DNA from 4 places in the Gallaecimonas zhanjiangensis genome. Region 2 is predicted to be linked to each of the others. Evidence: predicted binding sites of a transcription regulator. Region 2 holds the regulator's gene; each other region holds the start of a gene.
The links. The regulator Fur, encoded in region 2, represses iron uptake genes when iron is present. The targets are predictions, from matches to a motif close to ATAATAATGAGAACNACTATCAA.
Positions count from the first base shown of each region.

Region 1: a site for Fur is predicted at 2,846-2,868, ahead of AC22G1_RS14400 (TonB-dependent siderophore receptor). Genes of this name have one in related genera too.
Region 3: a site for Fur is predicted at 5,233-5,255, ahead of AC22G1_RS05335 (Nramp family divalent metal transporter). Genes of this name have one in related genera too.
Region 4: a site for Fur is predicted at 5,135-5,157, ahead of AC22G1_RS02820 (TonB-dependent hemoglobin/transferrin/lactoferrin family receptor). Genes of this name have one in related genera too.

Region 1 is NZ_CM172603.1:3,016,241-3,024,213, reverse strand. It holds gene AC22G1_RS14420 (MlaE family ABC transporter permease) at 1-527, shown strand, start outside; gene mlaD (outer membrane lipid asymmetry maintenance protein MlaD) at 560-1,018, shown strand; gene AC22G1_RS14410 (MlaC/ttg2D family ABC transporter substrate-binding protein) at 1,015-1,596, shown strand; gene AC22G1_RS14405 (PP2C family protein-serine/threonine phosphatase) at 1,605-2,789, shown strand; gene AC22G1_RS14400 (TonB-dependent siderophore receptor) at 2,903-5,059, shown strand; gene AC22G1_RS14395 (LysR family transcriptional regulator) at 5,092-5,982, opposite strand; gene AC22G1_RS14390 (SDR family oxidoreductase) at 6,094-6,831, shown strand; gene AC22G1_RS14385 (hypothetical protein) at 6,834-7,349, shown strand; gene AC22G1_RS14380 (SDR family oxidoreductase) at 7,359-7,973, shown strand, end outside.
Region 2 is NZ_CM172603.1:1,836,747-1,844,719, forward strand. It holds gene ansA (asparaginase) at 1-923, opposite strand, end outside; gene sppA (signal peptide peptidase SppA) at 1,005-2,834, opposite strand; gene AC22G1_RS08685 (oxidoreductase) at 2,988-5,015, shown strand; gene fur (ferric iron uptake transcriptional regulator) at 5,046-5,489, opposite strand; gene AC22G1_RS08695 (DUF4442 domain-containing protein) at 5,671-6,099, shown strand; gene fldA (flavodoxin FldA) at 6,126-6,653, opposite strand; gene ybfE (LexA regulated protein) at 6,659-6,958, opposite strand; gene AC22G1_RS08710 (DUF2788 domain-containing protein) at 6,958-7,167, opposite strand; gene AC22G1_RS08715 (alpha/beta fold hydrolase) at 7,220-7,973, opposite strand, start outside.
Region 3 is NZ_CM172603.1:1,133,150-1,141,122, forward strand. It holds gene AC22G1_RS05305 (iron-containing alcohol dehydrogenase) at 1-16, opposite strand, end outside; gene AC22G1_RS05310 (VTT domain-containing protein) at 79-1,029, opposite strand; gene AC22G1_RS05315 (D-hexose-6-phosphate mutarotase) at 1,155-2,021, opposite strand; gene AC22G1_RS05320 (MFS transporter) at 2,167-3,423, shown strand; gene AC22G1_RS05325 (CBS domain-containing protein) at 3,470-3,907, shown strand; gene AC22G1_RS05330 (GGDEF domain-containing protein) at 3,904-5,091, opposite strand; gene AC22G1_RS05335 (Nramp family divalent metal transporter) at 5,297-6,523, shown strand; gene AC22G1_RS05340 (OpgD/OpgG family glucan biosynthesis protein) at 6,555-7,973, opposite strand, start outside.
Region 4 is NZ_CM172603.1:602,279-610,251, reverse strand. It holds gene AC22G1_RS02855 (GGDEF domain-containing protein) at 1-1,252, shown strand, start outside; gene AC22G1_RS02850 (carboxymuconolactone decarboxylase family protein) at 1,507-1,830, shown strand; gene AC22G1_RS02845 (VOC family protein) at 1,875-2,345, opposite strand; gene AC22G1_RS02840 (aldo/keto reductase) at 2,410-3,399, opposite strand; gene AC22G1_RS02835 (LysR family transcriptional regulator) at 3,499-4,404, shown strand; gene AC22G1_RS02830 (DUF2750 domain-containing protein) at 4,498-4,842, shown strand; gene AC22G1_RS02825 (hypothetical protein) at 4,842-5,033, shown strand; gene AC22G1_RS02820 (TonB-dependent hemoglobin/transferrin/lactoferrin family receptor) at 5,205-7,343, shown strand; gene AC22G1_RS02815 (YaeQ family protein) at 7,384-7,920, opposite strand.

The sequences.
Region 1 (7,973 bases), 1.2 Mb from region 2:
GTTCGGCGGTGGCCCTTAGCCTTATCCGCGAGCTGGGGCCGGTGATGACGGCGCTGATGGTCATAGCCCGGGTCAGCTCCGCCACCTGCGCCGAGATTGGCATTATGCGCAACGAGCAGCAGTTTGACGCCCTCGACTGCATGGCTATCGACAGCTACCGCTACGTGATGCTGCCAAGGCTGCTGGCCTCCATTGTGGCAGTGCCTATCCTAACGGCGGTGTTCGACATGGTGGGGATAGCGGGCGGTTATATCGTCGGCGTTATCATCCACGGCGAAAGCGAAGGGGCCTATATCCAGGGCATTTTCGACACCGTTAACCTGCACGACGTGATGATGGGGCAGGTCAAATCCCTGGTGTTCGGCCTGGTGGTGATGTGGGTGCCTTTGGTGTACGGCTACTACCTGCACCTTGACCGGGAACAGGCCGGCGCCGCCGGTGTCAGCCGGGCCACCACCCATGCCGTGGTGCTCAGTGCCATTTTGATGCTGATCAGCGACTACGTGATCAGCTCCTTGCTGCTCTAGCTTAGTAATCAACAAGTTAATTGGAAGACGACATGAAGAATATCGGTGTGAACTTTATCGTGGGGCTGTTTGTGGTCGCTGGTGCCGCCCTGCTGCTGTATATGTCGATCAACATTGGCGGGGCAGCGGTATCCAATGCAGGCCACTATGATCTGGTGGCCCGCTTTCAAAGCTCCTCCGGTTTGAAGGAAGGCGCCTTTGTGGAAGCAGCCGGGGTCAGGGTTGGCGTTGTGAAACGGATTGTTTTTGACCCCAAAAAGTTCGAGTCCGTGGTTACCCTGTCGCTGGAAGATGAAGTGGAAGTGCCAGAAGATTCGGTTGCCTCCATCCGCACAGCCGGTATCATCGGCGACCGTTTTGTCAAAATCGCCCCCGGCGGCTCCGATGTGAATCTCACCAACGGTGAGGAAATCGTCGAAACCGAACCCTCCATCAGCCTTGAAGAGCTGATCAGCAAATACATGTTCAGCAGCAACGGGAACAAATCATGAAGAAGCTTATCGCGTTTCTGTTTTTCGCCAGTTTCAGCTGGCTGGCCAGCGCCGCCGAAACCCCCACCGAGGTGGCCAAGGAAGCGGTGGGCGAGATCCTGAAAATCGCCCAGAACAAAGCAGAGCCCGAAGCCCAGCGCAAGGCGGCTTTGGAGCAGGTGATCGGCAAATACGTTGACCTGCAGGCCTGCTCCCAGCGGGTACTGGCCCTGTACTGGCGCCAGGCCAGCGACGAGCAGAAAAAAGCTTTCATGGGCGTGTTCCAGCAGGTGCTGACCAACACCTATTACACGCTGCTGCAAAACTACACCAACGAAGCGGTGACCTTCAAAAGCGAAGACATCGAGCGCAAGCGCTACGCCACCGTTGAGTCCATTGTGCTCTCCCAAGGCAAAGACATCCCGGTGACTTACCAGCTGCTGCTGCGTAACGACCAATGGAAGCTTTACGACTTCTCGGCCGAAGGTATCTCGGTGGTGCGCTCTTTTAGCAGCGAATACCAAGGTATTTTGCGCACCAAGGGTGTGGACGGTTTGATCGCTACACTTAAAGCCAAACTTGCCGAAGGCACTAAATAAGTCGATTGATGGCCAACTTGTCCTGTCTTACTCAGTCCGGCTCCGGGGAGAACCCCTGGAGCCGTGTTGTCAGTGCCGCCGGTAGCGGCGTTAGCGCATTGCTGCTTGAAAACTCCATCGAGGGGCCCTGCTGGCACCCGTTGGCTGCCGACGGCAGCCTGATGAGCGCCAACGCCACCCGGCTCAGCCGCGACACCTTGATTGAACTTGCCGCCCTTGAGCAGCCCAGTGCCTTTGCCCAAGGCATTAGCCCGTTAAGTGAAGTGCTGACTTGGGTTGTGCCGCTGCCGGAGCAGCCCCATCACCGCTGGCTTTTGTTGCTCGACCCGGCAGGGCAGCTTTCTCAAGGCGAGATTGAACAAATCTTTTTGTTCCTGGGTTGGGCGCTGACCCGCCAGGCTCTGCAAGTGGCCCGCAAAGAGCTGGCCGAGCATCGCCAGCTCAGCGAGCACGCAAGAGAAGAGATGAGCCGCCTGCAGCAGCTGATGCTGCCGGACCCCGGCCTTAAAATTCCCGGTACCGAGATTGCTTTTGTGTACCGGGCGCTGCGAGGTGCAGGGGGGGATTATCTCGATATCGTCAACCTCGAATCTGACCAGAACATGACCGACCATCCCCACCAGATGGGGGTGATCATCGCCGATGCCACCGGCCACGGCCCCAGCGCCGCAGTAGAGTCGGCCATGGTGGACGCCATCCTTCGCACCTACAAACCCACCGAAGCCGAGACGGCGCCGTCGGAAGTGCTCAATTACATCAACCGGCACTTTTTTACCCGCAAGGAGCGGGGCTCGCTGCTGACCGCCAACCTCATCCGTTATCGCCCGGAAAAAAAGGCCATTTTCTACGCCAATGCCGGCCACCCCCACGCCTATTTGCGCCGGGGCGACCGCTTGATCACCCTCGACCAGGGCGGCATTCCTATTGGCGTGCTGCGCGATTACGAGTGGCAGTCTCATGCCCACGGCATCGAGCCTGGCGATATCCTCTTTATCTACACCGACGTGGTGATTGAAACCAAAAACCCTCAGCAGGAGTTTTTCGGTTTCGAGCGCCTGGAAAAGGCCTTGCTGGAAAGCCACCCCCACCCCCGGCAGCTTATTGCCCACGTGGAAAACCAGTTGCAGCTGTTCTGCCAGTGCGGGCAGTTCCAGGATGACATGACCATGTGCGCCATCCAGTTCACCGGTTAACATTGCCCAAAGGCGGCGGATCATCTTTGGATCCCGTCGCCTGAACGATTTGTTAATTGATAATGGTTATCATAACCGTTAGCCTTCCCTGCAATTAAACAGGGAGAGCCGTTATGAACCCATCGCCTACCTTCAAGATGTTGCCACTGGCCGCCGTGATTGCCGGCCTGCTAAGCCCCCAGGCTATCGCCGAGCAAAAGGCGGACAAAAACGCCGATGTTGAGAAGATAACCGTCACCGGCAATTACACCGTCAGCGAAGTGATAGACACCGCCACCGGCCTTGGGTTGACCCTTCGCGAGACCCCGCAGTCGGTAACGGTGATCACCAAAGACCGCATCCGCGATCAGAACCTCAATACCGTACTGGATACCGTGCTCAACGCCACCGGCCTCTCGGCCGAGCAGTACGACAACGTGCGTAACAGCTTCCAGGCCCGGGGTTTTGAGATAACCAACTACCAGATTGACGGCGTGCCGCTGTCATGGAGCCTGGCCGGTGACGCCGGGGAAACCATGGCTGACGTGTCCTTGTACGAGCGGGTGGAGTTTGTGCGCGGCGCCACCGGTTTGCTGACCGGCGCCGGCGACCCTTCTGCCTCCATCAACCTGGTGCGAAAGCATGCCGACAGCACCAGCCTTACCGGTTATCTGGACGTAGCGGCCGGGCGCTGGGACACCAAGCGGGTGACTGCCGATGTGGCCAACAAGCTCAATGCCAGTGGCTCGGTGCGGGGCAGGCTGGTGGCCAAGGTGGTGGACGGCGACTCCTATTGGGACAACTACCAAGACCGCAAACAGGTGCTTTACGGCGTGGTGGATACCGACCTGAGCGCCGACACTCTGCTGCGCCTTGGCGCCAGCTACCAGCACAGCGACCCTAAAGGCGCCACCTGGGGCGCGCTGCCGGCCTTTTTTGCCGACGGCACGCAAACCCATTGGAGCCGCTCCAAAACCACTGCCTCCGGTTGGAATCGCTGGGAAACCACCAACAAGAACTACTTTGCCAACCTCAACCACAGCTTTGGCAACGGCTGGCAATTGGTGGCCAACTACAACCGCATGGAATACACCAGCAAAACCAAGCTGCTGTATGTCTCAGGCCTGTTGGACCAAGACACCGGCGCCGGCCTCGGTGCCCAGCGTTATCGCAGTGAAGGGGAAAGTAACCAAGACAGCTTTGATCTGCAGCTCAAAGGGGATTACAGCCTGTTCTCGCGCCAGCACGAGTTTGTAATGGGCGCCCTTTACAGCACCCAGGATGCCACTGCCGACACCTTCGACCCCATAGGCGGCGACATGAGCAGCGGCTACGACAGCGTGCCGGTGCCCAATTTTTACCAGTGGGGTAGCCTTACCGAGCCCCAGTGGCAGAGCCAGAGCGCGCGGGTTCAGGATATCGACACCCGCCAAAAAGGCGCCTTTGCCGCCACGCGCTTGTCGGTTAGTGACCGCTTCAAGCTTATCGCCGGTGGCCGGGTGTCCAGTTGGAAGCGAAGCGGTATCAGCTATGGCACTGCCACCGATTTTGGCGATGACGGCGTCTTTATTCCCTACGCCGGCGCGCTTTATGATGTCACCGCCCAGCACCGCCTTTATGCCAGCTACACCGAGATCTTCAATCCGCAAAACTACAAGGACGCCAGCGGCCAATACTTGGACCCCGTTACCGGTAAAAGCTATGAGCTGGGCCTGAAAAGCACCTTCTTGAATGACCGCCTGCACACCTCGCTGGCGCTCTTTAAGACCGATCAGGACAACCTCGCCACCCTCGACCCCACCTTTGAAGGCAACGCCCAGCAAAGCAAGGCTTACTACGGCGCCAAGGGCTCCGAGAGCAAGGGCTTTGAAGTGGAAGTGGTGGGCCAGCCGGTAGAAGGCTGGAACCTTTCGGCCGGTTACTCGCAGTTTCATGCCGAAGACGCCAGCGGCGCCAGGGTGGCCACCACCAGCCCCCGCAAGCAGCTCAAACTCTTTACCACCTACCGCTTTGTCGATGCCTTGCCGGCGCTGACGGTTGGCGGCGGGGTTAACTGGCAAAGCGAGAGTTACTCCCAGGGCACCGACCTTCGCCTGGAGCAGGGCGCGTATGCGCTGGTCAACCTGATGGCCCGTTATGAGCTGGCCGATAACCTCAGTTTGCAGCTCAATGTCGATAACCTGTTCGACAAGACCTACTACAACTACATGACCGCCAGCACCCCGGCCTACAGCTTCTACCGCTACGGCAAGCCACGGGATGTCACCCTGGGCGTGAGTTATCACTTCTAAAGAAAACGCCAGCCTTCGGGCTGGCGTTTTGGTCACTGGGCCTGGCTAAAGCGCTCGGCCAGCCAATCAACAAACACCCTCACCCTGGGCGAGAGCTGGCGATTTTGCGGGTACAGCGCCGACACCGGCATGGCCGGTGGGGCAAAGGCGGCCAGCACTTCCACCAACGCGCCTTCTTGAAGCTCACGCTCGATGCGATAGCGCGGCACCTGTATCAGCCCCAGGCCGCCGAGGGCGGCGCCGGTGTACATGTCGGCGCCGTTTACCGACACCACCGTGTCCAAATTGATGTTGTTAAGCTCGCCATCGACGGTGAAATCGAGGCTGGCGTCCACGCCGGTGGTGCTGGCGATATAGGCCACCGCCTGGTGCCCGGCCAAATCTTCAAGGCTCCTCGGCGTGCCAAAACGGGCCAGGTAACCCGGGCTTGCTACCGTAACCTGGCGCATCTGGGCCAGGGGTTTGGCCACCAGGGAGGAATCTCGCAAGGGGCCGGCGCGCAGCACGCAATCGATGCCTTCGCGCACCAGATCCACCAAGCGATCGTCCTCGCCCAGCTGCAAGGTGATATCGGGGTAACGGGCCACAAAATCAGCAAGGGCCGGCAACACGAAAAACTTGGCCAGGGTGCCTTGCAGGTTGACCCGCAGCAGCCCCTTGGGCGGGGCGCCGCGAAAGGCGGTGTCGGCTTCTTCGAGGTCGGCAAGGATGCGCATGGCTCGCCGGTAATAGCCTTTGCCTTCTTGGGTGAGCCGCACCTGGCGGGTGGTGCGTTCCAAAAGCCGCACTCCCAGCCGCCCCTCAAGGCGTTTGATGAGGTTGGACACCGTCGCCCTTGGGATCAGCAAATCCTCGCTGGCCTTGGAGAAGCTGCCGCTTTGGGCGATGCGCACGAACACCTGCATTTCCTGGAATCGATCCATGGCGCCTAATAGTTAAAGTAAATGGAATTATGATGGCCAATATAGGGTAATTATCTTGTGAGGTGAAAGGCATAACCTCGTTCTCGTCAAACAACACGAGAGGAAAAGGTTATGTCTACTCAACAAAAAGTCGCGCTGGTTACCGGCAGCTCCCGTGGCATTGGTGCCAGTATCGCCACTCGCCTGGCCAAAGACGGTTTTGCCGTTGCCATCAACTACGCCAGCGGCGCTGATGCTGCCAAGGCGCTGGTGGCAAGCCTTGAAGCTCAGGGCCACAAGGCGTTTGCCGTGCAGGCCAACGTGGCCGACGCCGGTGAGGTGAGCGCCATGTTCAGCGCTGTAGAGCAGCACCTTGGCAAGGTGGATGTGCTGGTCAACAACGCCGGTATCTTAAAGGTTCAGCCCCTGGCCCAGGTCTCTGACGCCCTCTACCAGCAGTACTTCGCCATCAACACCCAGGGGGTGTTCAACACCCTGCGCGAGGCGCACACGCGCCTTAACGACGGTGGGCGCATCATCAACCTCTCCAGCACCACCTTGGCGCTGAAAATGCCCGGTTACGCCATCTATAACGGCACCAAGGCTGCGGTGGAAGCCTTCACCCAGGTGTTTGCCAAAGAGCTGCGTGGCCGCGCCATTACCGTCAACGCAGTGGCGCCCGGCCCGGTGGAAACCGAGCTGTTCCTCGAAGGGAAAAGCGATGAGCTGATTGGCCAATTTGCCAAGATGCCGCCGCTGGAGCGCCTGGGCCAGCCCGAGGATATCGCCGCAGTGGTGGCCTTTTTGGCCAGCCCCGATGGCGGCTGGGTGAATGGCCAGGTGCTGCGCGCCAACGGCGGCGTGGCCTGAGCATGACGCCCTTTAAGCCCCTGGCGCTGCTTTTGGGCTTGGCCCTTGGCGCTTGCCAGGGGGCAACCGCCTTGGACGCCGACGGGAAAAAGACCATGACCCCTTCCACCACTTACCTGCACTTGCTGCGCCACACGCCGTTTTTCACGGCCCTTAGCACCCACCAGCTGCGCTGGGTGATTGAGCACAGCGCCGAGTGGCATGCCGAGGCCGGGGCCGTTATTGCCCGCAGCGCCAGCGCCCCTGACTACTGGGTGCTGCTGGACGGTGGTTGGGAGCTGGTTTGCGGTGAGCGCCATTACCCCAGCGGCCATGGCGCCCCCGGCAAGTGGTTTAACCCGGCGCTGGCCAAAGGCCAGGATTGCGCCCTTATCACCACCACCGGCAGCTATGTGATGCGCATTTTGGCAAGCGATATGAACGCGATGCTGGCAAGCGGCTTTGCCTTTGACAGCCAGTTGCAGGCCGGGCGCGATTTTTACACCCCCCTTTTTGATACGGCCCTTGAGGGCCGCTAGGAGTCAACCATGTCACAGATCATTTTGATCACCGGCGCCTCTTCAGGTTTTGGCCTGATGAGCGCCAAAGCCCTGGCCGAAGCCGGCCACACCGTTTATGCCTCCATGCGCCAGCTTCATGGCCGCAACGCCACACTGGCGTCTGAGCTGGCGGACTGGTCAGCCGAGCGTGGCCAGGACCTTCGCACAGTCGAGCTGGACGTGCAGGATGAAGAGTCGGTAGCGCAGGCGGTGCAGCAGGTATTGGCCGAGAGCGGACGGCTGGACGTGATTGTTCATAACGCCGGGCATATGGTGTTCGGGCCGGCCGAGGCCTTCACCCCCGAGCAGTTGGCGGCCCAGTATGATGTCAACGTGCTTGGCACCCAGCGCCTTAACCGCGCCGCCCTGCCGCACCTTCGCCGCCAGGGTAAAGGACTGGTGCTGTGGGTGGGCTCGTCTTCCACCCGGGGCGGCACCCCGCCGTTCTTGGCCCCTTATTTTGCCGCCAAGGCGGCCATGGACGCCCTGGCGGTCTCCTACGCCGCCGAGCTGAGCCGCTTTGGCATCGAGAGCACCATCATGGTGCCCGGCGCCTTTACCAAGGGCACCAACCACTTTGCCCATTCCGGGAAACCGGCCGAT
Region 2 (7,973 bases):
TTGGTGAGGGTGGCTTCCACCGTCATGTCGCCGCCGGAGATAACCCCCACTGCCGCCAGCCCCGTGCCGGTGGCATAACCGCTCATGTTAACCGCCCCTTTAAAGCACTGGCTGAGGTTGATAACGACGATGCCTTGCTCGGAGGCCTTGTTAAGAGCGTCAAGCAGGCGCGGGTTACTGGGCGCGTTACCCACCCCGTAGCTTTGCAAAATCAGCGCCTTGACCGGCTGCTGGATAAGGTTGCTGATGATGGCCGGGTCAATGCCCGGGTAGAGGCGCACCATGCCGATGGGCTGGGGGGTGATGCTGTGCAGGGTCAGCTCGCCCTTGGCAATGAGCGCGTCTTTGTTGGGCACTTTTCTGATCTGAATGCCGGCTTCAAGGAGTGGCGGGAAGTTGGGGGAGGCAAAAGCGTCAAAGCCATCGGCATGGGCCTTGGTGGCGCGGTTGCCGCGAAACAGCTGGTTGTTGAAGAACAGGCCCACCTCGGGAATAGGGTATTCGGCCGCCAGGTACAGGGCGGTAAGCAGGTTTTCCTGGCCGTCGGAGCGCAGCGCCGAGAGCGGAATTTGCGAGCCGGTCACAATCACCGGTTTACCGAGGTTTTCCAGCATGAACGACAGCGCCGAGGCGGTGTAGGCCATGGTGTCGGTGCCGTGGAGAATAACGAAGCCGTCGTACTGGTGGTAGTGCTGGAGGATGTCCTCGGCGATATGTTGCCAGTCAGCCGGGGTCATGTCGGAGCTGTCCATCAGCGGCTGGTATTCATGGATATCAAAATCGGGCATTTCCGGGCGCTGAAAATCCGGGTGCTGCTTGACGTGCTGCACCAAAAAGCCCGGCACCGGCACATAGCCCTTGGCGGATTTTTGCATGCCGATGGTGCCGCCGGTGTAGGCAACGTAAATGCGTTTTTTAGCCATGAACTGCTCCTTCGCTGCTATGGCGCGCATTATAAGAAAAAACCGGGCCTGGGCCCGGTTTTTTATCTGTGGTGCAGTGACTTACTGGAAGTTGCAGTCGCGGCAGTAAAGGTACATGCCTTGGGGATCTTTCATGTCCACCAGGGGCGATACCTCGGTATCAAGGGTGGCCAGCAGTTTGCTGAGCCAAGGATACTGCTGGGTCTGCACGCTGGCGGCCAGTTGGGCGGCATCGCCAAACAGGGCTTTAACCAGTTGCTCGCGCGGGGTCAGCGGCCGTTCTACCTGCTCAACACTGTAGTGCTTGAGGCCGGCGAGGGCGGCGGCGTCCTTGATGGCGAGGTTCTCGTCACCCAGTTTGTCCACCAGGCCCAGCTCTTTGGCCTGCGCGCCAATCCAGATATGGCCTTGAGCAATTTTATTAACCTGCTCCTTGGTCATGTGGCGGCTCTCGGACACCAGGGTCAGGAAGCGGTCGTAACCCTTCTCGACATTGGCCTGGATGATGCGCTGCAAGTTGGCAGACAGCGGCCGGGTAAGGTCGGTGCCGGCGTACTCGGAGGTACCCACACCGTCGCTGTGCACGCCGATGGCGTCCAGGCTGTTTTCAAAGGTGGCCAGCAGGCCAAAGATGCCGATGGAGCCGGTGAGGGTAGTGGGGTGAGCCACGATTTCATCGGCGCTGGCAGAGATCCAGTAACCACCGGAGGCCGCGTAGGTGCCCATGGAGGCCACTACCGGTTTGCCGGCTTTTTTCAGCTCCAGCAATTCTTGGCGGATGATCTCGCTGGCAAAGGCGCTGCCGCCGGGGCTATCGACCCGCAGCACCACCGCTTTGATGTCTTTATCAAAACGGGCCTGGCGCAGCAGCGCGGCAATGGAGTCGCCACCAGACATGTTGACCGGCGCCTCGCCATCAACAATTTCACCCTGAGCCACGATCACCCCGACTTTCGGGCCTTTCTTGGGCGCCGGGAACTTGGGATGGATGATGGACAGGTAATCGTCAAAGCTGATGCGGCGATAGTGGTGGTCATCGTCTTCGCCCACTTCGGCGATAAGGCTCTGATCCATCTCCTCGCGGGACATCAGTTTGTCCACCAGGCCTTCTTTGAGGGCGAGCTGGGCAAAATCGGCGCCAGCGGCTTCAAAGCGGTCAGGCAGGTTGTTGAGCATGTCGTCCAGGGCGCCGGGTTTAAGGTGGCGCAGCTCAACGACCTTATCCTGATACTGCTGCCACAAGGCGTTCAGGAAGGTGCGGTTGGCGTCCTTGGCGGGCTCTGACATGTCGTCGCGGATAAAGGGCTCAACGGCGGATTTAAAGGTCCCGACCCGAAACACGTGGGTGGTGACTTTCAACTTGTCCAGCAACGACTTGTAGTAGGTGCGGTAACGGCCAAAACCGTCGATGGACATAAAGCCCACCTTGTTGAGATACACCTTGTCGGCGTAGGCCGCCAGCAGGTATTGGCCCTGGGTGTAGTAATCGCCCTTGGCCACCACTTCCTTGCCGCTCTTTTTGAAGTCTTCGATGGCATCGCCGATGGTCATCAGCTTGTCGGGGCTGGTGGTGTAAAGGCCATCAAGGCGCAGCACCAGCATCTTGATGCGGTTGTCGTCCTTGGCGTTATGAATGACATCCAGCACGTCGCTGAGCTGAATTTCCGGCGGCTCATCAGAGCCTTGCATCTGCTGTACCACGGCTTTTACCGGGTCTACGTTTTTGGCCTTTTCAACCAGCACACCGTCCAGGTTCAGCATCAAGGCGCCACCTTTGGGAACTTCGGGGCCTTTGTCTTCGCCGATGGAGCTAAACAGCACCACCACCAGAACCAGCACGATAAGGCTCATCACCAGGCGGCGCAGGCCGTTCAGGGCCTTCCAGATAATGGAGAAAACCTTCTTCAACATGGTCAGCATAATCTCGGATGCTTCCTTGTATTGGGGGATTCTTCGCATGCTAAGTGAATCACTGTCCAATGCGAAGCCGAATTTGTAACGGTTTGTTGATTCCAACTCATCGGATGAGTACGCTTGGGCAAAACTATAAGGAACAGTCGAGCGATGAGTGCAGCATATCCTAACTTGTTGAAACCTCTTGATTTGGGCTTCACCACCTTAAAGAACCGAGTGCTGATGGGCTCCATGCATACCGGCCTTGAGGAAGAAAAGGACGGTTTCAATAAAATGGCCGCCTTTTACAAAGCCCGCGCCGAAGGCGGGGTAGGGCTGATCGTAACCGGGGGCATCGCCCCCACCTTCAGAGGCCGCCTGGCGCCTTTTGGCAGCCAGTTATCCTTTGGTTTTCAAGCCAAAAAGCACAAAGTGGTGACCGACGCGGTGCACCAGGCTGACGGTAAAATTTGCCTGCAAATCCTCCACGCCGGCCGCTACGCCTATCATCCCTTTTCCCTGGCCCCCAGCGCCAAAAAGGCGCCCATCAACCCGTTTAAACCCAGCGCTATGTCACAGCGGCAGATAAAAGGCACCATCAAGGCCTTTGCCAAAACCGCCGCCCTGGCCCAAAAGGCCGGTTACGACGGTGTTGAAGTGATGGGCTCTGAGGGTTACCTCATCAACCAGTTTCTGGCCCTTCGCACCAACAAGCGCACCGACGCCTGGGGCGGCAGCATTGAAAACCGTGCCCGTTTTGCCCTGGCCATCATCCGGGCCATCCGCGAGCGGGTGGGTAGCGATTTCATCATTATCTTCCGTCTGTCCATGCTCGAATTGGTGGAAGAGGGCATGGGCTGGGATGACGCGGTGTACCTGGCCCGAGAGCTTGAAAAGGCCGGGGTGACCCTGATTAACACCGGCATCGGCTGGCACGAAGCGCGCATCCCCACCATCGTTACTTCGGTGCCGCGCGCCGCCTTTTCCTGGGTCACCGCCAAGATGAAAAAAGAAGGCCTTGGCATCCCCCTTATCACCACCAACCGCATCAACACCCCGGACGTGGCCGAGGCTATCCTCGCCGCTGGCGAGGCGGACATGGTGTCGATGGCTCGGCCGTTGTTGGCCGACCCTGAGTTTGTCAACAAGGCCGCCGCCGGCCTTGGGGATCGCATCAACACCTGCATCGCCTGTAACCAGGCCTGCCTTGACCATGTGTTTGAGCAAAAACGGGCCAGCTGCCTGGTTAACCCCCAGGCCTGCTATGAGACCGAACTGATTTTTAAAACCGTTGCCAGCCCCAAACGCATCGGCGTGGTGGGCGCAGGCCCGGCCGGTATGGCCTTTGCCTGCTACGCCGCACAAAAGGGCCACAAGGTGGTGCTGATGGACGGCGCTGGCGAGCTGGGCGGCCAGTTCAACTACGCCAAGCGCATTCCGGGTAAAGAAGAGTTCTATGAGACCCTGCGCTACTTTAAAAACCGCCTGAGCGACCTTGGCGTCGAGGTGCGCCTCAATGCCATTCAAAGCGTCGATACCCTCAAGGCCGAGGGCTTTGACGAGCTGGTTATCGCCACCGGCATCAGCCCCCGTACCCCGGCCATTGACGGGGTCAGCCATCCCAAGGTGCTGAGCTACCTTGATGTGCTGCGAGACAACAAGCCGGTGGGCGACAAAGTGGCCATTATTGGCGCCGGTGGTATCGGTTTTGATGTGGCCGAATTCCTGGCCGAGCCCGGCCATTCGGTGAGCCTTGATAAAGACCGCTGGCTGGCCCACTGGGGCGTGGATAAAGCCATCAGTAACGCCGGTGGCCTTGATAAGGGCCACAAGGCAGCGGCTGCCCGCGAGATTTGGCTGCTGCAACGCAAAGACAGCAAAGTCGGCAAGGGGCTGGGTAAAACCTCCGGCTGGGTGCACCGCCAGACCCTTAGCGACTTTGGGGTCAAGATGTGGCCGGGGGTTAATTACCAGCGCATCGACGATGCGGGGCTGCATATCAGCAAAGGTGAAGAGACTCTGGTGCTGGACGTGGACAACGTCATCATCTGCGCCGGCCAGGAGCCCAACAAGGGGCTTTGGCAGGCACTGGCTGAGGCGGGGGTTAACGCACACCTTATCGGCGGCGCCTTCGTTGCGGCAGAGCTTGATGCCAAGCGGGCTATTCGCCAGGGCGCGGAGCTGGCGGCAAGGCTTTAAAAGAAAAAGGCCAGGAGAACCTGGCCTTGTTTATTCTTCGCCGCGGCGGCGTTTGTCACAGGCGACAGTGTCTTCACACTCGCCGTACAGGTACAAACTGTGGTGCATCAGTTTGACCTTGTTGTCTTTGGCAACGGCCTTTTGGCGCTGCTCGATGACATCGTCCATGAATTCCACTACCAGGCCGCACTTGAGGCACACCAGGTGGTCGTGGTGGTGCTTCTGGGACAGTTCGAACACGGACTTGCCGCCTTCGAAATGATGGCGGGTCACGATGCCGGCATCATCAAACTGGTTCAGCACGCGGTAGACGGTGGCAAGGCCAATCTCTTCACCCAGCTCGATGAGCTTTTTGTAGAGATCCTCGGCACTGATGTGCTGGAAGTCGGGCTGCTGCAACAATTCAAGGATCTTGACTCGGGGCAGGGTGACCTTAAGGCCAGCGTCTCTGAGCGCTTGATTCTCGTCCGCCATGGATGGTCCTGTTTTTAGTGTCGGGGCGGGCAAGCCCGCGTTAGTTATCAGGAGAAAGGTACCCAAGTGGGCTTCGCTTTTCCAGAGGCATGATAGCAGTATTGTTTCGATTTTATCGATTAGGTGAACAATGAAATCGTGGTTGTTTAAAAAAGGAACGCGAATTCGGCCCCTGCTCAATTTGTGGCCGCCATTTTTATTTACGGGGATTCGTGTTGCCGAGCTGTCGGCCGATTTTCGCTATTGCCGGGTGGAGCTGAAAAACCGCCCCTGGACCAAAAATGCCAACGGCACCCAGTTTGGCGGCAGCCTGTTTGCGATGACCGACCCTATCTATTCGCTGATGCTGATGGGGCTCTTGGGCAAGCGCTTTCACGTGTGGGACAGAAGCGCCAAGGTGCACTTTGAAAAGCCGGGCTCAGGCAAGGTGGTGGCCGAATTTCATGTCACCGAGGGCCTGTTGCGGGAGATTGAACAGGCCACCGCCGCCGGCGAGAAGTACCTGCCCGAGGTGGTAACCGACATCAAGGACAACCAGGGCGATTTGGTGGCCCGTGTTGAGCGCACGCTTTATGTTCGCCTCAAGCGCCGCTACCGGCCCGAGCCATAAAAAAGCCCCTCGGTGAGGGGCTTTTTTCAATCTTCCAGTTCTGCCAGGCACATCTCGTCAAAGACCTGCTTGACCCATTTTTCCACCCGCTCGGCGGTGAGTTCGGGCTGGCGGTCTTCGTCGATACCAAGGCCAACGAAATGGTTGTCGTCTACCAGCGCCTTGGAGGCCACGTAGTTGTAACCTTCGGTCGGCCAATGGCCGATGATGATGCCACCCTTGGCTTCAACGATATCGCGCAGGGTGCCCATGGCGTCCAGGAAGTACTCGGCATAGTCTTCCTGATCGCCGCAACCGAAGATGGCCACCAGCTTGTCGGTGAAGTCGATTTCTTCCAGGGTGGGGAAGAAGTCGTCCCAGTCGCACTGGGATTCACCGTAGTACCAGGTGGGGATACCCAGCAGCAGCAGGCTGAAGTTCTCAATGTCTTCCTTGCTGGACTTGGCGATGTCGTGGACCTCGACCATGTGGGTGCCCAGCTGCTTCTGGATCATCTTGGCTACGGCTTCGGTGTTGCCGGTATCGCTGCCGAAAAACAGACCTACAGATGCCATTCGACTCAATTCCTCTCGCTGTTGGTGGTGTCGAGCTGCTCGACACCGGCTTTCAATATGCTTTCGATCAGTTCGCTTCGACTCATGCTCTGCGCTTTGGCCAAATCATTTAGGGTATCGAAGAGGTCCGAATCTACCTTGAGTTCGACTCTTTTGAGGCCCTTTTGTTTGTCTCTTTTTATCTGATTGCGTTTGTTGACCTTCAGTTGTACCTGGCGCGGGAGGGGATTGGTTTTCGGACGCCCCCGGCGTTTTTCCTCGGCAAACAGGTCAATGGTGATTCTGTCGGTACTCTCTTTGGCCATTAACCAATACCTGAACTTTCCCAGATGAGTGTTTTAAAGGCAAAGCCCACGGCGCCCAAAAGCACCAGCCAGACTATCAATCGCCAGGCGGCCGGTACCTGGCTCTTTTTCAGCACGTCGTTGATGGCCAGGCCAAGGGCAATGACGATAAACAGAAAAAACAGGTTGAGGCCCAAAGACCCCAGGGTGTCGTGGTGCTTGTCCAGCATCGGCGGCCGTTGCCCTTACAAGAAACGCGCGGATTATACCCAAGGGGAGCACTCAGCTCAAAAAGTCCCTGACCAGCTTGTTAAACACCGCCGGTTTCTCGGCATGGAGCCAGTGGCCGGTGCCGCTTATCACCTTAAGCTGGGCCTTGGGAAAGCGCGCCGCCACCGCCTGGCTGTGGGCTTCGGTGAGATAGGGCGACTCGCCGCCTTTTATAAAGAGCGTCGGGCCGGTAAAGGGCGTGCCCTCCGGGGCTTTAAGGAGCTCCTCGTACTTGCCGGCCAGTACCGGCACGTTCAGGCGCCAGCTAAAGCCGGTGTCGGTTTTCACCAGGTTTTTGAGGATAAAAAGCCGGGTGCCCTGGTCGAGGATATAAGCGCCAACCGCATCTTCTACCTCTTTGCGGCTTGCCATCTGGCTGATGTCCACCTGGGTGAGGGCGTTAAAGACATTGTCATGGTGGCGGTGGGTGTAGGTCACCGGGGCAATGTCTGCCAGCACCAGCTTGTCGACCTTCTGGCCGTAGTTAAGGGCAAACTCCATGGCCACCTTGCCGCCCAGGGAGTGGCCCACCAGGTGGGCTTTGTCGATGCCGAGGCTGGTCATCAGCTCGTTGATGTCGCCAGCCATGGCGCCAAGGCTGGTGTCGCCGGAGTGAAAAGACTTGCCGTGGTTGCGCAAATCCACACTGGTAACGGTAAAGGCGTCTTCCAGGCTGCGGGCGAGGTTACCCAGGTTGTCGAGTGAGCCGAACAGGCCGTGAATTAAAATCACATCCGGGCCCTGGCCCCGTTGCTGGTAATTGAGC
Region 3 (7,973 bases), 700 kb from region 2:
TTTGCAGCTGGAACATCCGTATCCCCAGGTCAGTGGTGTGGCTCTATCCTGCCTGACCTTGGGGCATTTCCCAAGGCGTTAACCTTGCAGCTGTGGCTCGGGCTGCTGGCCGGCGCTGTGGGCTTGCCAGGCTTCAAGCCCCCCTTGCAGCGCCCAGCAATGTTCGACCCCATGGGCCTGGAGCTTCTCAGCGAGAATGGCGGCCGATAGCTCTTTGGGGCAGGCGCAGTAAATCACCACGTCTTGGCCGGGGTGGGCAAGCTGGCCCAGCAGCTCCTCGATGGGAGCCTCCAGTGACACCGCCAGGGCGCCGGGAATACCCTCTTCCATGGTGGGAGTAATGGAGCGGACATCCAGCACCAGCGGGCTCTGGCCACTGTGGTGGCGATCGGCCAGCTCTTGAACCGTAATGCGGGGCACCTTGGCGGTGCGGCGTACCAGTAGGCGCCGCTTCACAAATTTAAAGCCGATAAAGAGCGCCAGCGCCCCCAGCACCACCGCAAAGCCGATGCTGCCGTATTGGCTGAGCCAGGCCAGTACGTCGCCGACGGTGTCGCTAAATACCAAGCCGATAAAAAGGCCGGTGCCGGCCCAAATCAGGGCGCCCATGCCGGTATAGGCCCAAAACACCAGCCAGGAGGTGCGGTGCATACCGGCCATGGCGGTAAAGAGCGCGCCGGCGCCGGGCAGAAAGCGGGACACCAGCAGCGCCTTGGGGCCAGTGCTGGCATAGACATTAAGGCCGGAGCGAATGCAGGTGTCTTGAGACAACGACAGCTTACAGATGGTGCGCAGCAACTTGCTGCCATGGCGGCGCCCGGCAAGGTTCCAGACACTGTCGGCAATGACGCAGGCCAGCACCGCCAGGGCTAAGGCTTCTGGCAGGCTGATAAGCCCTTGCATGGCCAGGGCGCCAACCAGGATCAGCAGCGGAAAGGCAGGAATAGGCAGCCCCAGCTGCTCCAGCAGGACATTGAGAAAGACCAGTAACAGGCCTTGTTGTTCAAGCAGTTGCTGTAATTCGCGCATGGGGTCTCCGTAACCTGCGGCATTATAAGAGGAGCGCCTGGCGGCAGGTTACCTCGGCTAAACGAACACCTTAATCGCCTTTAGCACAAGATGAAATACCCGGGCCAGAGGCCCGGGTAGCGGCTTTAGTCTTGAGAGCTGGCCCAGTAAAACTCGGTTACTAGGCTGTGGCGCTCGCCCGGGGCCAGGGTCACGGCGTCGGCTTGGATATTGGCCGCCTCCAGGCACACCATGGTTTTAAAGCCGTCGTCCGGGAACTGGCCCAGGGTCTTGGCCTTTTCGACCCAGGGGTTCCACAGCACCAGGCTGTGGCTGCCTTCGCGGGCCACCGCTATCAGCCCCTCGCCGGTGTCGATGTGCTGAAGGGGTTTATCCACGCTGTACATGCGGTCCACTTCCTGGCGGATAACGGCCGGGCCTTGTTGCTCGAAGGGGCCTTCGTCAAATTCAAAATAATGGCTGCCGGCCAGGCCGCGCACCGACACCTGGTTGATGTCCGGTACCGCAAAGTAGCTGTGTAGCGCCTGGGTGAAGGTAAAGGGGGTGGTGCCGGTGTTATCGGTGCTGAGTACCAGCCGCGCCCTTTTACCCAGCACCAGCACCATGGTCAGCTCGCTGGCATGGGGCCAGTAAGTCTCGGGTACGGCGCCGGCGGGCAGGGCCAGCTCAATCACAATTTCTCCCTCTTGGTCTTCCACGTCCACCAACTGCCATTCGCTGGTGCGGGCATAACCGTGGGCCGGGGCTTCGGCGGCCGGCTTGTTGTTGCCAAACCAGGGCCAGCACACCGGCACCCCGCCACGAATGGCGCGGCCACGGGCAAAGTCTTCAAGGGGTGAGAGCCACAATAACGGTTTGAGCCCTTTGGGCTGAAAATGCACCAACTGGGCCCCTTGCAAAAACACCCTCGCCTGGCAAAGGGCGGAGTCGATGTCCAGGTAGGCCAGGTCGCTTGGGGTGCGTCCCAGGGTAACGGAAGGGGGTAAGCTCATTGCGGCTTCCTTGCAAAAGTCGAGTCCCATTGTGCTAAGCCTTGGCGCCTATCACAAGCCCCCAGGCGGCACTGGCCGGACAACGCTGACGACGTTAAAAAAATCTGTTAGCGTCCAGTGACTTGCCTTAGTTTGCGGAGTCTTGATGGCAACCGACCGCGCGTTATCCCGTAGTGATGTCAAGGTGCTGACCTTATCGGCCCTTGGCGGGGCGCTGGAGTTTTACGACTTCATCATCTTTGTGTTCTTTGCCAAGGCCATCGGCCAGCTGTTTTTCCCGCCGGACATGCCCGAGTGGCTGCGCCAGCTCCAAACCTTTGGCATCTTTGCTGCCGGTTACCTGGCCCGGCCCTTGGGCGGCATCATCATGGCCCACTTTGGCGACCTGCTGGGCCGCAAGAAGATGTTCACCTTGTCCATCTTTTTGATGTCGGTGCCCACCTTGTTGATTGGCCTGCTACCCACCTACCAGAGCTGGGGCTACGGCGCCGCCATTGCCCTGGTACTGATGCGCATGTTGCAAGGGGCGGCGGTGGGCGGCGAGGTGCCGGGGGCCTGGGTCTTTGTGTCTGAGCACGTCAAAAAACACCATGTGGGCCTTGCCTGCGGCAGTCTCTCGGCGGGGCTGGTGGGGGGCATTTTGCTGGGCTCCTTGATGAGCGTTTTTATCAACAGCCACCTGGCCGACGTGCTGCTGGACTGGGGCTGGCGGGTGCCTTTTATTGTCGGTGGCCTGTTTGGGCTGCTGGCGGTTTACCTGCGCCAGTACCTCCATGAGACACCGGTGTTTGCCGAGATGCAGCGCCGCCGCACCCTGGCCGCCGAGATGCCGGTCAAGGTATTGCTGAAAAACCACAAGCGCAGCATCCTGCTGGCCATGGCCGTTACCTGGATCCTCACCGGGGCCGTGGTGGTAGTGGTACTGATGACCCCAACCCTAATCCAGGCCCAGGCCGGAATAAGCGCCGTGGCGGCCTTTGAAGCCAATGCCCTTGCCACCTTTGCGGTGATGGTCGGGGCGGTGCTGAGCGGCGCCTTGAGTGACCGCTTTGGCCGGGGCCGGGTGCTGGCTTTTTGGAGCCTGTTGCTGGTGGCAAGTTACGGGCTGATGATGTGGCTGCTGCCCACCCATCCCCAGTGGCTGCGGGAGCTTTACCTGCTGGCGGGGCTGGGGGTGGGAATAACCGGGGTCATCCCGGCCATTGCCGTTACTGCCTTTCCGGCTGAAGTGCGCTTTACCGGCTTGTCGTTCTCCTACAACCTGGCTTACGCCATCTTCGGCGGCTTTACCCCGATACTGGTGTCCTTGCTGGTGGCCTGGCACCCCTTGGCGCCGGTGGGCTATCTGGCGGCGTTGGCGGTGCTGGGAATAGTGGTAGGGTTAAAGTTTTCTCAAAGGTAACCTATATAGTAAGTAGGCGGCGCCCGCCTTGTGTTGGAGGTGTTCGATGAAAGTAGCCCAAGCCATGACCACCCGTGTGGTGCACGTTTACATGGATACCTCGCTCAAGGAGATTGGCGATATCTTCGCCCAGCGCCCTTTCTTTCACCTGCCGGTGCTGGACGAAGACAACCGCTTTGCCGGTTTTGTGTCTCTGGTGGATTACCAGGCCAGCACCACGCCTTTTCTGAACACCCCCGCCGAGCGCAATGTGGACCGGGAACTGCTGAAAAAGCCCGCCCACCAGGTGATGACCCGCCAGGTCCCCACCCTGACGCCGGAGCAAGATCTCGTCTCTGCCGCCAAATTGCTGCTGGAAAACCACTACAGCTGCCTGCCGGTGGTGGACGGCGATGGCCAGTTGCTGGGAGTACTTTCTTGGAAGGATGTGATGCGTATCGGTATTGCCCAGGCCGAGCGCCTGCCGGCCGACAGCTTCCTTTAAGCCAGCGCCGGTTCGCCCAGCAGCGGCTCGACCCGGTTGCGGCCCTGGTGTTTGGCGCCATAAAGGGCCTTGTCGGCCCGGCCGGTAAGCTGAGACAGCGACTCGTCCCGGTCCTGGCGCTGGGCCACCCCAAACGACGCCGTTACCTGCAGCGCCTCGCCGCTGGCGCCGGTCAGCTGGGTGCCAGCAATGGCTTGGCGCAATGCATCGGCGAGTTTCACCGCCTGCTCCTGGGTGGTGGCGGGCAAAAATAAGACAAACTCTTCACCGCCAAAGCGGCCAAAAATATCCCCTTTTCGAATGCGCCCTTGCACCAGGGCGGCCAGCTTTTTCAGTACCTCATCGCCCACGCCGTGGCCGTGACTGTCGTTCACGGTTTTAAAGTGGTCGATGTCCATCATCACGCAAGACAGGGCGCCGCCATGGCGGTGCTGGTAGGCGAGGGCCTGTTCGGCCTGGGCCAGGGTGGCACGCCGGTTGTTGATGCCGGTCAGCGAATCGAGGTTGGCCAGGGTTTTAAAGCGCTGCTGTGTGTAGTCGGCGCAGATCATGAAAAACCCCACTGTCAGCAGCGGCGGCGCCAAAATCAGCACAAAGGTGGTGGTTTTGATGATGGCCGAGAAGTCCGGCAGCACCTTATAGCCAAAATCGTGGCTCGACCAGGCCGCCAAGAGCCGCACCAGGCTCACCAGTATCAAGGAGGCCAGGGTCAGGGTCATGAAGATCACATGGGGGGAGTGGTTGGTTTTCCAGGCGCCAATGCAGTGCAGCAGCGCCAGCACCCATACCACCAGGGTCAGGCCCGCCAGCAGCAGGATGCGGTAGCTTGAATCGCCGCGGATGATTTCAAAGTAATACAGGCCAAGGGTGCTGAGCACGATGGAGAGCGCCTTTATCAGCAGGTAGCGGCGCTGGCCAAAGAGACTGGCCAGGGCCAGGGCATAGGCGCCGTAGGCTATGGCCAACAGGAAGTTGGCCAGCACCAGGGTCCAGCTCAAGGGCAAACTGAGGCGGGAGGAGAACAGCCCGTAGGCGATACCCATTACCAGGTTGGCCAGGGCCCACAGCCGCATTTGTTGGCGGTGGGCTTCGTCCCGGGTAAAGCTTGCCGCCAGCATCCACAGGCCCATCAGGATCAGCAAAACGGCCAGTGAAAACAGCGACGTGATGAGGTCTATCTGCATATCACCTAAGCCGCGTGCTTATCTTATTGTTACTTCAATATAAATGGCCTTGAGAATTCTGCCCCCTTATATACCTAAGGTCAGGTTCACCGGCGCCGGGGGAGTGTGATAATCACATTGTCGATAGGGTTAATCGGGTAGTTGCAGTTGATAACTATTATCAATAAAGGCTACTCTGCGCCTATTCCCGTACTTGGAGTCAACCATGGACCAGCTCATGCCAGAAGGTGCTCTTAGCCCAGCCAAAAGAAGGCTGCGCATGTCCATGCTTGGGCCTGCCTTTATCGCCGCCATTGGCTATATCGACCCCGGTAACTTTGCCACCAATATCCAGGCCGGCGCCCAGTTTGGCTACAGCCTGCTGTGGGTGGTGGTGTGGGCCAACCTGATGGCGATGCTTATTCAGTGGCTGTCGGCAAAGCTTGGGGTAGTGACAGGTAAAAACCTTGCCGAGCACCTGCGCGATACCTTGCCCAACAAGGGCTTTGTGTGGTTTTACTGGGTACAGGCCGAGATCATTGCCATGGCCACCGACTTGGCCGAATTCGTGGGGGCGGCCATCGGCTTTAAGCTGCTGCTGGGTATCAGCTTGATGGAAGGGGCGCTTTTGACCGGCGCCGTGACCTGGGCACTGCTGATGGTCCGTGGCCAGCCGATGCTGGAAAAGGTTATCGGCGGCTTGCTGCTGGCGGTGGCGGCGGCCTTTATCATCGAGCTTTTCATCTCCAAACCGGCGGCTGGCCCTCTGCTCAAAGGGGCGCTGATCCCCGGCCTTAAAAACGACGAAGCCCTGTACCTGGCGGCCGGTATCCTTGGCGCTACCGTTATGCCCCATGTCATTTACCTGCACTCGGCGCTAACCCAGCGCCGCTACAGCCATGTCGACCCGGCCAGCAGTCTCAAGGCCACCCGCTGGGATGTAGCGGTGGCCATGGTGGTGGCAGGCTTTGTGAACTTGGCCATGGTGGCGGTGGCGGCAGCGACTTTCCACTTTAGCGGCCACCAGGGCATTGCCGAGATTGAGCAGGCCCACACCATGCTTGAGCCCTTGCTGGGGGACGCGGCGGCCACCATTTTTGCCCTTAGCCTTATCGCTGCCGGTTTGTCTTCCACCGTGGTGGGCACCATGGCCGGGCAGGTGGTGATGCAAGGCTTTATGCATTTCACCATTCCCCTGTGGCTGCGCCGTTTTATCACCATGTTGCCAGCGCTGGCGGTGATAGCCCTGGGCTGGGACCCAACCCGCATCCTTATTGCCAGCCAGGTGGTGCTGAGTTTCGGTATTGCCCTGGCCCTGGTGCCGCTGCTGCGCTTTACCAACAACAAGGCGCTGATGGGCCAATGGGTCAACCGGCCGCTAACCCAGGTGGTGGGCTGGCTTTGTGTGGCGGTGGTGCTGAGCCTCAATGGCTACCTGCTCACCAGCCTCTAACGAAAAACGCCCTGCAATGCAGGGCGTTTTGTTATTGGTTGAGGTTGGGGGTGTTGAGATCCCGCTCGCCCACTGGTGGCGGCGTCCACTGATAGAGCCAAGTCTCGCTCAGGGCCTTGTTGCCCTTTTTCAGGTAAAGACGCATATCGATAGGGGCGGTGCTGTCGTCCGGCACCACATCAAAGCGGGCCCGGTATCCTTTGTGGCCAGCGATGGGCCGCACCGACACCAGCTCAACCTTGCCCCGTGACACGCTGACATCGGCCTTGATTTCCGAGGGCGCGTTCAGCGGCATCATGTTGAAGATGTCCCCTTCAAAATCCACCACGAAGCGGTGGCTGTAATGGTCGCGCTTCTGGCCTACCACGCCGCCAATACCGGTGCGGGTTTCTTTAACATGGGCCAGGTGCGGGGTTTGCGGCATCCGCTCGCCCCAGTACATGTTGTAGCTGTACAGCAGCTCCTGGCCGGGTTTGACCGGCTGGGCCGGCTGCCAGAACGCCACGATGTTGTCGAAGGTCTCGTCGATGGTGGGGATCTCGGTCAAATCGACGGTGCCCTTGCCCCAGTTGCCCACCGGCTCAATCCAGAGGCTGGGGCGTTTTTCATAAAAGACCCCGTCGTCTTGGTAATGGTCGAAGTTGCGGTCACGCTGCAACAGGCCAAAGCCTTTGGGGTTGTCGTCGGTAAAGGTGTTGAAGTGCAGGCTGGCCGGGTTGGTCAAAGGCCGCCACACCCACTCGCCGTTGCCGCGCCACATGGACAGGCCATCGGAGTCGTGGATCTCGGGGCGCCAGTCCCAGCCGGCGCGGTGATCGTTCTCACCCACCTGGAACATGCTGGTGAGCGGCGCTATGCCCAGGCGCTCAATCTCGGCGCGCGGGTAGATGGCGGCGTCCACATGCATCACCAGCGGCTCGCCGGGGGTGATGGTGAAGTGGTAGGCGCCGGACACGCTCTTTGAGTCCATCAGCGCATAGACCTCGGCGGTGTCGTCACTGCCTTGGGGGCGCACCAGGTAAAAGCGGGTGAAGGTGGGGAATTCTTCCGGGCGGGGCAGGGCAGTATCTACCGCCAGGCCGCGGGCCGAGAGGCCGTACTGCATGCTTGAGCCCACCGCCCTAAAATAGCTGGCCCCCAAAAAGGAGATAACGTCCCGCTGCCAATCGGTGAGGCTGTGGAGACGAAACCCGGCAAAGCCGAGGTTTTTAGGGAGCTTGGCGTGGTCGAGGCCGGATTTACCGTAATCGAAAAAGTGCTTGTCGTAGTTGATGGCGCGGGCTTCGCCGTCCACCACCTCATAAAGCTGTACCGGGGTTTTGGCGTACATGCCAAGGTGGAAAAACTCGGCCCGAAAATGGCTGGGCAGTTTGCTCCAAAGGGCCTGGTCGTGCTTGAAGACAATGGACTGATGCTGGTCCCAGTTAAGGTCGGCCACCGCCTTGGGCAG
Region 4 (7,973 bases), 1.2 Mb from region 2:
TGCCATTGAGGCCGAGCCCAATCATCGCCTGGCCTATCCCATTCCCAAAGGGAGTAGCAGCGCCGTCTTTACCGTTGAAAGCGACCTGCCACGGCCACTGAGTTTTCAGCTCAGCGACCGGCGCCATTACCGCCAGGCCAATATCCTCCATAACGCCATGATGTTCGGCTACCTTGGGGTCGCGTTGGCTTTGTCGTTTTATAACCTGCTGCTGTGGCTGCGCATGGGGGAGTGGCAGTTTGGGCTCTACGGCGCCTACACCCTGGCCACGGCCTGGTTCTTCGCAACCCAGGAGGGCATCCCTCTGCTGCTGGCCGGGCAAAGTTACTGGTTGGTGCCTTCCCTGCCCCTGGCGGGGTTAACGGTATTTACCGGCACCCTCTTTTTTGCCCAGTTCCTGGCGCTGCCAAGGCATCACCCGCGCTTTTGCCGCTGGCTGGTGCAGCTGCCGGCGCTGCTGGTCCTGCTCTTTTCGTTGGCCACCCTGGCATTCAACAGTGCCCACCAGTTGCTCGACACCCTGATGGGCCTGTTAACCATCTGGTTGCTGGTGTGCCTGATGGGGCTGGCGCTGCTGCGGGCCGTAAAGGGGGACCGTGACGGGGTATGGACGACAGTGGCCCTGGCGCTGCTGCTGGTGGGGATACTGACCCGCCGCCAGACCGAAAATGGCGGCGACTTTATCGCCTATTACGGCCTTATCATCGCCGCCCTGCTGGAGGCCATGCTGCTCGCTTACATGGTGGCACGGCGCCTGAGGGTTATAAAACAAGAACACCGCCAGGCCCTGCATATGGCGCTGACCGATCCACTAACCGGCATTCTTAACCGCCAGGGCTGGCAAAAGGCGGTAGCCGGCCAATCCTGCATTGCCCCAGAGCAGTGGCAAGCGGTGTATTTTATCGACCTCAACGCCTTTAAGGCGGTGAATGACCAACACGGCCACCTGGGAGGCGATAAGGCGCTGGTCACCGTTGCCAATGTCACCCAGCGCCTGCTGGGGCGCGAGGCCACCTTGGGCCGTTACGCCGGTGACGAATTTGTGGTGTACAGCCGCGGCCAGCGCGAGCAACTGACCGAGCTGACCCAGAGGCTGCGCCGCCAGCTGGCAGCGGTGATGGTGCCGGGCCACCCCAACTTCAAGGTCAGTGCCACAGTCGGCGTTCACTACCAGCAAGGCCCTTGTAGCCTTGAAGAACTGCTGGCCGCCGCCGACAGCAGCATGTATGCACTCAAAGCCGGCGCCGATTAGCTGGCGCCCTGCTGGAAACGCTGCGTTGCCCAGCCTTTGCCTGCCGCCGTAAAAAGGACAGGGCTCTGGCCAGTTTAATGTGATGAAAGCCGCCGCCAACAAAGGTTTGGGCTACTCACACCCGCCACTTATCCTTTTACCAAGACTCTCTTGGCAGACGATATTCGGACATTGCCACCTCTTCGCAAGGCGCTGGCCCTGACAAGGTGCCAGCCGCTAGTGTGTCAGAACCCCTTCTACCCAGGTAACGCACCATGACTGACACCATTCGCCCCCGCGACATGGCCAGAGCCTTTACCCCGGCGCTGGCCGATTTTGTTGACGACCCCTTGTTCTCGAAAGTGTGGGCCAGTGAAGGCCTGGCCAAGCGCGACCGCAGCCTTATCACGGTAGCGGCGCTGGTGATCCTCAACCGCCCACAGGAGCTGGCCGCCCATCTGCGCAGGGCCGTGGAAAATGGGGTATCGAAGCAAGAACTCAGTGAAGTGATCACCCACCTGGCGTTTTATGGCGGTTTTCCGGCGGCGATCAGCGCGTCGGTGGTTGCCAAGGAAACCCTGGGAGCCCTTGACGCATGACACTCATCGCCGTTGCCGCGAGGTGGCAACGGCGATGAGCTGCGTCACTGCCCTTCGCTGAACATGGCCGCCATGCGCTGGCCAAGCTGCTCCAGGCCCACATCTTCCACATGGGTGCCCAGAGTCCAGATATGGCCGAAAGGATCTTTCAAGGTGCCGGAGCGGTCGCCATAAAACTGGTTTTGCACCGGCATTACCTCTACCGCTCCGGCTTCAAGGGCGCGGGCAAAGGCGGTGTCCACATCCGGCACATAAAACATCAGCGACAACGGTGAACCGCCGAGGGTGGTGGGGCTGACGCTGTTCCACTGAGGGTTCTCCTCACTCAGCATCAGATGGCTGCTGCCCAATTTAAGCTCGGCATGGGCCACTTGCTGGGTGCCCGGAATGTCCAAGCGCATCATCAGTTCAGCGCCAAAGGCACGCTGGTAAAAGGCAATGGCGTCAGCAGCGTTGTTGACAACAAGATAGGGAGTGAGGCTGTGGTAACCGTCGGGGATGGGTTTGACGGACATGGGTTGCTCCTTGCAGTGATAGGCACAAGGAGTATAGAAGGGCAGGCCAGGCCTGCCCCTTGGCTTAACCTGGCAGCAGCTTCATCACCTCGCTGCTGTAGCGCGTGCCGGCGGCCACTTCGGGCGGGAAGATGGCGTCAATCTCGGCCAGCTGCTGCGTGCTCAGCTTAACCTCCAAGGCGCCCAAGTTATCCAGCAGATAAGGGCGGCGCTTGGTGCCAAAAAGCGGCACAACATGCTCGCCCTTGGCCAGCAGCCAGGCCAAGGCCAACTGGCTGGCACTGACGCCCTTATCCCTGGCAAGGGCGGTTATCGCATCCACCAGCGCCAGGTTCTTTTGAAAGTTCTCCCCCATAAAACGCGGGTTGTTGCGGCGAAAATCATCGGCGTCAAAATCCTCTACCGAGCGAATGGCACCGCTTAAAAAGCCTCGCCCCAGGGGGCTGTAGGCCACAAAGCTCACCCCCAATTCGCTGCAGCAATCCAGCACCTCGCGCTCGGGGTCGCGGGTCCAGAGGGAATATTCGCTTTGCACGGCGCTGATGGGGTGCTCCTTGTGGGCTCGCCGCAAGGTGGCGGCGTCCACTTCGCTTAGGCCCAAAAAACGCACCTTGCCTTCCTTGACCAGCTCGCCCATGGCGCCGACCGTTTCTTCTACCGGCACCATGGGGTCAGGGCGGTGCTGGTAGTAGAGATCGAGATGGTCCGTACCCAGCCGTTTCAGGCTGCCTTCGACCGAGCGGCGCACGTAATCGGGGCGGCCGTTGACGCCTCTTTTGGCCGGGTCGCCAGGGTCTCGCACTATGCCAAACTTGCTGGCCAAAAAGACCTGGCTGCGCCGGCCCTTGAGGGCTTTGGCCAGTAACGCCTCATTGCTGTAGGGGCCATAGATATCGGCGGTATCCCAAAAGCTGACGCCTTTTTCCAAAGCGAGATCCAATGTCGCTAAGGATTCGGCGTCATCGCCTTTGCCATAAAACTCGCTCATGCCCATGCAGCCCAGGGCCAGAGCCGATACCAGCGGGCCCTTGGCGCCCAATTGACGTTGTTTCATCACTACCTCCATCAATGCAGGGCTCCAGCATGCGCCTTTTGGGTGTTTGCGATAAACCGGGGTATAAGGGTTTTACTGTTTGTAAATCACGAACAATTTATGGACCGCCTTCGTACCCTGGCCATCTTTTTGCGGGTTTGCGATGCCCGCAGCTTTACCCGGGCCGCCAGCAGTTTGAACCTGCCCCGCTCCACTGTCACTCAGGCCGTGCAGCGCCTGGAGAACCAACTTAAGGTGCAGCTGCTGGTGCGCACCACCCGCCAAGTCAGCTTGACGCAAGAGGGGGAAGCGTTTAGCCACAAGGCAAGGCAACTGGTGGCCGACTGGGACGAGTTGGAGACCCTCTTTTTGCCCGGCCGCCCCGCAAGCGGCACTTTGCACCTGAACCTGCCCACCCGCCTGGCTCGGCTGGTGGTGGTGCCAAAGCTCGCCCAATTTCAGCAGCGCTATCCCGGCATCACCTTGCAGCTGAGCATTGCCGACCAGCCCATCGACTTGGTCAAAGATGGGGTAGATGCGGTGCTGCGGGCCGGCCCTTTAAAAGACAGCAGCCTTATCGCCAAACCTTTAGGGCAGATGCCTCAGGCAACGCTGGCTTCCCCTTCATACCTGGCCCGCCATGGCACTCCCGAGCACCCGGCAGAGCTTACCCGGCACCGGATGGTGGCCTTTGCCCTGCCCTCCAATGGCCGCATCGAGCCGCTGGAGTTCAAGGTAGAGGGGAGCTATCAGCCACAGATGCTGGCCTTTGATTTAAGTACCAACGGCGCCGACACCTATGTGGCGGCAGGCCTGGCTGGCTTTGGCCTGATCCAGGGCCCCCGCTACGATCTCAAGGAGCAAGTGGACAAAGGCCTCTTAGTGGAAGTGCTGGCCGACTACCCGCCGCCGCCCATGCCCCTTGCCATCCTCTACCCGCAACAACGCCACCAGAGCCAGCAGCTCAGGCTCTTTGCCGATTGGCTGGGGCAACTGGTGACGCAGCTGGGTATCACCAGCCCTTAAATCCAGCAAGCTGTGAACATTGCCCTAAAATAGTCGCACGCCCCAGCCCATTTAAGGCGATAATGTCGCCGACCCATCTTTAAGGATCCGCCCATGACCCAATGGCAAAAAAGCTACGATACCTTCCTTGCAAACATTCAGCGCACCGGCGAACTGTGGAGCCTGAGCTGTGAAGAAGGCTGGGTGATCTGCGACTCCGCCGAGTTCGAAGACACCGAAGTCATGCCTTTTTGGTCCAGCAAGGAAGAAGCCCAGCGTCATTGCGTTGACCAATGGGCGGATTACCAGGCCGAGCGCATCAGCCTGGCCGATTTTGTCGAACTGTGGCTGCCCAATCTGGCCGAGGACGACATCCTGGTAGGCCCCGACTGGAACGACGATCTGGAAGGGCTGGAAGTAGAACCCGGCGATATCGCCGAGTCTTTGATGGAGGCGTGATGAACGTAAATAGCGTACAGGTTGGCGGCCAATACGAAGCCATTGCCGCAAACTACACCAACTCCCAGATCCGCCAGCAGGGCGCCATGGCACTCAACCTGATTGAGAGCGCCGGCAGCGTTGACGACGCCCAGATGTCAGCGCCCCCTGCCGATGGCCCAAAGGGCCAGAACATAGACCTTCAGGTCTAAGCCCCAAAAGCCCTGCCCAGCAGGGCTTTTTTGTATCTGCTTTTTCTGTTCATCCCGCCAACCTGGCAGTTCATAAGAAAATAAATAAGAATAATACTTATTTGATATTGATTCTCATTTGCGAGATGATAACCTCTGGCCATCTTTGCTGAACCAAGGGAATCACACGCAATGAAACCGTCCCCCCAATGGGCATTGCTGGCGCTGTGCTGCGCCGGCCAGGCCGTGGCAGACCAACAGACGCCGGACGCCACCAACAAGGACATGGAACGTATCGTGGTGCAAGGCCAGCGGGCCCAGCAGGCCAAGCCCGACACCGCCATCGTCTCCATTGATGCGCAGCAAATCAGCCGCAACCTCAGCGCCGATCTGAGCGACGTGCTGCGTTATGAGCCCGGGGTGTCGGTCACCCGTGACGAGCGTTTTGGCATTGGCAGCATTAATATCCGGGGCATGGACGGCAACAGGGTGAAGATCCTGGTAGACGGCGTGGAGCTTGCCGACAGCTACGGCCCAACCACCACCTACCTGCAATCGGGCCGCAACACCGTGGACATGGACGCCCTGGCCCGCATGGACATCATCAAAGGCGGTGATGTCAGCGCCGGCTCCGGCGCTCTTGGCGGTGTGGTGCAGTTTCGCACCAAAGATCCGGCTGATTTCCTGAGCGCCAACGGCAACGACAGCTACCTGTCGCTGCAAGCCGGTTACCGCAGCGACGCCGAGCGTTACAGCGAAACCGCTACCCTCGCCAACCGCCATGGCGCGGTGGAATCCCTGCTGGTGTATACCCGCCGCGACGGCCAGGAAACCGAAAACCACGGCGGCGGCAGCGATATTCGCGGCCCAGGCCGGGGCGCCGTCAACCCGGGGGACAACCAGTCTGACAACGTCCTGGGCAAGGCCATTTGGCACATCAGTAGCGACAACCAGCTTGGGGTCGTCGGTGAGCACTTCAACGGCCAGTCGGCCATCAAGCTCTATTCAGAAAGTAGCGCCACCGCCCTTAACCGCTCCGACGACGACATCACCCGCAACCGCCTGGGGCTGTTCCAAACCCTGGGGGGCGATTATGCGCTGTTTGATCAGTTGCACTGGCAGCTCGATTACCAGAAAACCCGCACCGAGAACGGCACCTTGATTGACAGCGACACCAACCATCGCTTCGTCAATCGCTTTTACGACCAAAAGGGCTACCAGGGGCGCATTAGCCTGGCCAAGCAGCTGGGCAGCCACAGCCTTCGCTACGGCGCCAACTACCAGCACCAGGACTACGAAAACCTCAACCACAACACCGTGGACGGAGTGACCGACACCAGCCGCTTCTCCCCCAAGGCCGACGGCAACATTTACGGCCTCTACCTTGAAGACAACTGGCAACTGAGCCCCAATTTGGCATTGCTGCCGGCGGTGCGTTATGACAACTACCACTACAGCACCCAGGCCGACAGCTATGTGGCAGACTGGGGCGACAGCAAAAACCACAAGCTGACCGGCCAGCTGGGGTTCAACTGGCAAGTGGCCGGCCCCGTGGCGCTCTTTGGCCGCTACGGCAGCGGCTTTCGCGCCCCCAGCATCAACGATCTCTACTACTACTACGAGAACAACGTCAGCTTTGGCGGCAACAACTACTCGTACATCATCAGGCCCAACCCCAACCTCAAATCCGAGCAAAGCACCTTTAGTGAGCTGGGGCTGCGCCTGAGCACCAGCCATGGCGACGCCGAGCTGACTTTCTTTGAAAACCACTACCGCGACTTCATCGAAAGCCAGGTGCCCCTAGGCGCCTCGGCCGAGTACAGCCTGGGAGAATTTACCTCCCAGAACCTCGACAAGGTGCGCATCAAAGGGGTGGAATTCAAAGGCGCCCTGGACATTGGCACTTTTTGGGGGAGCGCCGAAGGCCTGCGCCTCAAAGGCGCAGCAGCCTATGCCGACGGTAAAAACACCGGCGACGATGAGCCGCTGGACTCGGTCTCGCCGCTGCAACTCTACACTGGCCTCGACTACGACGCCCCGGCCGGCAATTGGGGCAGCAGCCTCAATGTCACCTGGACAGCGCGTAAAAAGCCCAGCGACATCACCACCGCCAACCAGTGGCTGGCCACCCCGAGTTTTACCGTGGTGGACATGACCGCCTACTACCGGCCTGTTGAACAACTGCAACTCTCGGCCGGCCTTTTTAACCTCTTGGATAAAAAGTATTGGGTGTGGAGCCAGGTGCGCACCTTGAGCACCCAAAGCCAGAACATCGAGCGCTACAGCCAGCCGGGCCGCAATGTCGGCGTTGGCATCAAGTACAGCTTCTGAGGTAAAAAAGCCCGCCGATTGGCGGGCTTTTTCGTGGCGCTTACAGCCAGCGCTCGAAGCTGAATTCTTCGGAGCGCTCGCCGTCGGTGAGCAGCCACTGGCCTTCCATCAAGGTAGCGCTAAGGGCCATGTTCTTTTTGGCAAAGGCCGCCAGGGCTGGCAGCTGCTCAAAGCCGATGTTCAGCACTTCCAGGCGTTTAAGGGCCTTTATTTCGTCACCGAACTGCTTCCACCACTGCTCGGCGCCGCGGGCGCCGTAGGAATACACCAGCACCTTCTCGGCCCGAGACAAGCCCTGCTTGATGCGTTTGACCGTTGGCTCGCCCAGCTCTATCCACAGCAGGATGCGGCCATCGGGCGCCTTGAGCCACAGGTCGGGCTCGTCGTCGCTGCTCAGACCCTTGGTAAAGGTCAGGTCGTCATCGGCGTGGGCGATAAAGGCCAGCAGCCGCACCATCAGCCGGGTTTCGGTTTCCGATGGGTGGCAGGCCAGGGTCAGCTGATGCTCACCATAGTAGTGCCGTTCCAGATCGCTGATATTCAGCTGCGCCTTATAGATAGTGGCACCCAACGCCATGGTGGTTCTCCGAGCCCGCAAAAGGGGGCAGTTTCCGGTAATGGCGCCGTGCT